2 regions of the Shewanella piezotolerans WP3 genome follow, and region 2 is predicted to be linked to the other one. Evidence: riboswitches for the same ligand, from Rfam matches in the RefSeq annotation. Region 2 holds a riboswitch; the other holds the start of a gene.
The links. Region 2 has a riboswitch for cobalamin ahead of SWP_RS04370 (ABC transporter ATP-binding protein). Riboswitches for the same ligand answer to the same signal wherever they lie in the genome.
Positions count from the first base shown of each region.

Region 1: another riboswitch for cobalamin. It lies ahead of SWP_RS17625 (TonB-dependent receptor domain-containing protein); the one in region 2 lies ahead of SWP_RS04370 (ABC transporter ATP-binding protein).

Region 1 covers NC_011566.1:4,163,658-4,166,134, reverse strand. The annotation lists gene SWP_RS17630 (hypothetical protein) at 1-388, shown strand, start outside; cobalamin riboswitch at 771-969, shown strand; gene SWP_RS17625 (TonB-dependent receptor domain-containing protein) at 1,091-2,477, shown strand, end outside.
Region 2 covers NC_011566.1:997,035-999,511, reverse strand. The annotation lists gene SWP_RS04375 (FecCD family ABC transporter permease) at 1-622, opposite strand, end outside; gene SWP_RS04370 (ABC transporter ATP-binding protein) at 615-1,454, opposite strand; cobalamin riboswitch at 1,512-1,659, opposite strand; gene SWP_RS04365 (histidine phosphatase family protein) at 1,872-2,378, opposite strand.

The DNA.
Region 1 (2,477 bases), 2.2 Mb from region 2:
TATCCAAGGATTTGAGGGCTTGTCAGCAAATATTGCGCCCGAAGAGTTCCTTGATACCATGGTCGATACCTACAGAGAAAGCTGTAGCGGTGAAGTGATTTATCAGCGCGTAGATGATGAGTATATCAATGGGTATCAAACAGCGAGTGCGATTATAGGTTGTACACAAATGCCTAATAGTCATCTTAATGAACTACAAATCGATTTCTACAGTGAGCCACCGCACTTAAGTGAGATAGGTTTTTATACAGCGGTTAGCGGTGAGCGTGATCTTTACCTTATTCATAAGTCGTTAAGAGGCGCTGAGTTTAAAGCTATTACCGCTCCGATTGAAAAGACAAACTATCGTGAGTTTATGTCGACGGTTAGCCCCATTAACCTGAATTAGATAATCTCTTAGCTCCTTGAACGAGCGTTTATTTGTTCTGTACATACTGCTTCCTTAAACGTAACGGACTATTGCGTTAGCAATACAGAACTCAGTCGGTTTTATGTTTATTATTCTCTATCACTGGGCTTAGTTTGCTCATTTTCATATGACTTCTGAATGAATAATTTTGTCTGTCGAAAAAGTGGCTTGAAGGTAAACTAAAGGATTAGTTGCTAGCTCTAATGTCATACCCGCTCTCTATACTCAGCAGTCCAATAGTTGCAATCTAAGCTAGAACAAATCGACTTACTGATTAGTTAGACATTTAACCGTATAGACGTCTATAATGCGCGCACAAAGCGGTAACCTGATAATACCGCTGCGTAACAATCATAATAACTAACTAGTCAACTTTATTGGTGCCTCTGCTTTCAACTTGCGTGTTGGCTGAGGATAATCGGGAAGTCAGTTAAATTCTGACACTGCCCCCGCAACGGTGAATGGTGAGAGACAGGCGCTTTAAAGCTTGTTATCGCATATTGATGACTTCTTCAATATAGAACCTAAGTCCGGAGACCGGCCCGTAAAGTGATTTCGATGATTTCGGCGGGCAGATCTCGAAGTGCGGCAAAATTGTAAATATAGCGAAGGAACTATGCGCTAGTTGATTTACTGTGCCGTGACGCATTTGCCCCGTTTTCCTTTAGGAGTCAAGGGTAAATGGGTACTAAACAATCAAACATTGCGTTGCTGATCAGCGGCGTATTCAGCTTAACTGCATTGCCAACAGTGGCAGCAGAATCCAATCAAGACGTTACTATTGATGAAACCATTACCGTAACTGGTACCCGTTTCGATAGAACCAGCGAACAGCAGCTTACCGTCATTAATACTATTGAGCGTAGCGAGATTGAGCGGCTTAATCCTAAGTCAGTCGCTGACGTGTTAGAGACTCTACCTGGCGTTAGTGTTGTACGAAATGGTGGTGCAGGGCAAAGTGCTTCGATTAGCCTACGCGGAACCAATTCTAGCCACGTTTTGGTCATTGTTGATGGCGTAAAAGTGGGGTCTGCGACGCTCGGTAACTTTAGTTTTAATACATTATCACCTGAAAGTATTGAGCGAATTGAAGTGTTGAAAGGTCCTAGAGCATCTGTATGGGGCAGTGATGCTATTGGCGGTGTGATTCAAATTTTCACTCGCCAGCTTAAGAGTGATGAATGGTATGTTGGCGCTGAATATGGCTCTAATGATTATATTCGAGGCTCTGCGGGAGTTGGTGTTGAACATGGTAATGGCAGCAGCACATTGACTGTAAACCGCGAACAATCTGACGGCTATGATATTTATCGAGGCGCTGACTCTGAGAAAGATGATGATGGCTACAGTCGTACCTCACTTTCTCTTAAAGGTTCGCAGCAGCTGGATCAGCATTGGCAAGCACTATGGAGTGGCCAATACGACAGAGGCAATACTCAGTACGACGATATCTACGGCAGTGGTGGCGCGGACGAATCGGATTATGCAAATTATATTTGGAACCTAGGAGCTCAATACCAAGGCGACAAACTTACAAGCAAATTCACTGTTAATCAGTCTAGGGATTATAATGAAAATTTTCGCGGCGATAATAAAGATGTAGCGCGCGCTGACTTTGAAACGATGCGTAAACAGGTTAGTTGGAGTAATCAGTACCTGTTAGCTGATGGTTTAAATCTTAATGGCGGCTTAGATTGGTCAAACGAGGCTGTACTGGGGGATTATGCTCAAGATGAGAGAGACATTCTTGGCGCATATGTTTTAGTTGGTAAGCAGTGGCAGCAGTTACTAGCCGAAGTAGCGGTTCGTTATGACGATGTTGAAAATATCGACAGCGAAACGACTTATAATGTCAGCTTCGCTTATCAGTTTGATGAACACTGGCGTTTATCTGCCACCACGGGCACAGCCTTTAAAGTGCCTACTTTTAATGATCTGTACTGGCCCAATTCTGGAAACCCAGATCTGCTATCTGAAACTTCTACAAGTTATGATATGACACTAAATTATAGCCGTAACACAGTTAGTGCTTATATTAGCGTCTTTAAAAATGATATCGATAACTTGA
Region 2 (2,477 bases):
TTGCTTTAGCAAAGCTGCCGAGACTCCAAAACAGCACCGATGCGGCGGCTTGAGGGCTGGAGAAATACAGCATTAAACTCGCCATAGCGCCAAACATAAAGGAGGTTGCAACACCAGATAACAGCATGCGCTCCACCTGTGTTGATAGGTTTTTCCCACATAAACTAAGCACCATCAGCACCGACAAGCTGGCTCCAACAAAGGCGCCAAGTGGTAAGCTAAGCCACAAAATACTTTGACTAAAGAGGGTCAGCACCACCACCGCGCCAAACGATGCTCCTGAGGAAATCCCAAAAAGATAGGGATCGGCTAACGGGTTACGAGTGACTGTTTGCAACACGCTACCGGCAATAGATAAACCCGCTCCAGCAATAAATGCGAGCAGCACTCGCGGTAATCTTAGTTCCCAAATAATCCGCTCAGTAACACCTTGGTTTTCACCTAAGCCGAGAACTTTGTGAGCAAATACCTGTAACACATCGTTTGCTGAGATATTTGCTGCACCAAAACTGGTTGCGGCAAACGGTGTAATAACAGCGATTAGCAATAGCGTAATTAGCAATAGTAATTGATAAGACTGCTGCCATTTTGTCTGTGCTGTAACGGATAAAGTGTTAGGCATCTGTCGCTCCGTCAGCTATCCCCTGGTGCGTTATACTGCGCGGATCATAGCCGTAGAAATAGCTGATAAGCGGATTACCATGTTGTGGATGTGGCCTAACTTCGCAGCACACATCAAATACTTCCGCAATACGCTGCTCCGTTAACACTGCTTTGGGCGAACCTTTTGCCAAACAGCGCCCTTTATCAAGAAGTAATAACTCGTCGCATAGGGCGCTGGCGAGATTGAGATCATGAATAGAGGTGATAACCGTAATGTTAAGTGTGTGCAGTAACTCTAAGGTTTGGATTTGATAGCGGATATCAAGATGATTTGTTGGCTCATCTAATATCAATAGCTGTGGTCGTTGAACAATTGCCCGAGCGATCAGCGCTCGCTGTTTCTCTCCACCCGATAAGCTTTCATAAGCTTGATTAGCTTTATCTACCAAACCCACTTTAACTAAAGCTTGAGCGACAACGTCCCGGTCTTCTGCACTGGTGAATTCAAACGCACTTTTATGGGGCGTTAAACCAAGACTGACAAGCTGAGTTGTGGTCATCTCAAAATGATGCGGCGTATCTTGCAGAACTACCGCAATCTGCTTAGCAAACGCTTTTGCCGATAACACAGAGATTGGTTGACCAAATAAATGAATTTCACCACTTGTCGGCTTGATAAAGCGATATAGGCAGCGCAGCAAACTGGATTTGCCCGCACCATTGGGTCCAATAACTCCCAGCATCTGCCCTTTAGCTAAGCTAAATTCGACGTCTGATAATATGGGCTGACCCTGTAATTTCCAGCCTAAGCCGCTAACAGTAAGGACTGTTTCAGATGGCTGATTAGACATTCAATAAACTGCAAAGCATGTGCTAATAAACTCCCTTGAGACGCCCGCTCAAGTTATTCAATATGGCAAAGTTAGGCTGGTATCTGACTTGGGGCGAAAACGAATTCACTCCCATACAGTTGCGGGTACAGTCCGGACTCATTAGCCGTTTTCGGCCACCGGTTCCCAATTTGTGCGATTAGGCACCTAACTCAAATTTAGTTTGTGTGGTTTACCTCATTTTTGAGGTAATAATGTGACAGTTTATCATGCAAAGCCAATAAGGCATTGCACTTGATCAACTACTCGCTACTCCAGTCCCCAATTAAGGGTTAAATAACGCTGGCAACCATCATCTAACGCATCGATAACCACAGTCGCGGCATAGGGCAATTTAAGAGCGCTGTAGATCCCTGCACACTGTTTTAGCCCGAGTGATTAAGCCATTAAGTGCCTAATCACTCCTCCATGGGTCACGAGCACAATGACTTTACCTTTATGTCGCTCAAGTAAAGCGTCCCAAGCATTGTCGATTCTAGATTCAAAAGCTTGCATCGTTTCACCGTTTGGCGGCGTATGTTGCCATGGGTTTGCCCAATAGGCATCTAGCTGTTCACTAAATTGCTGATAAAGTTCAGTGAAAAGCTGCCCATCCCAATCGCCAAAATTAAGCTCCATAAAGCCAGACTGTTCAACAAAATCTATATTGTGTTGTATGGCGAAAGCGCGAGCAGGCTCTGAGCAGCGCAGTAATGGTGAACTCACCACCAGATCTATCTTGCTGTTTTTAGCCAAATCACAGGTTTTACTATTTTTAAGTGTCGAAAACGCCACATTTAGCTGCTCTTTTCCAGCTAAACTCAGCACAACATCCGTATGGCCACGTAAAACATTACCGCCTTCACAAGCTCCATGACGCAGTAAAACTATCTTCGTATTCTGCACTTAACATTCCAACCAATTATATTTATCAGTCACTTACAAGTAAACCGTCACGTATTCCAAGTGAAAAAGTATCAGGTTTTAGGGGTTGCACTTTCGCTA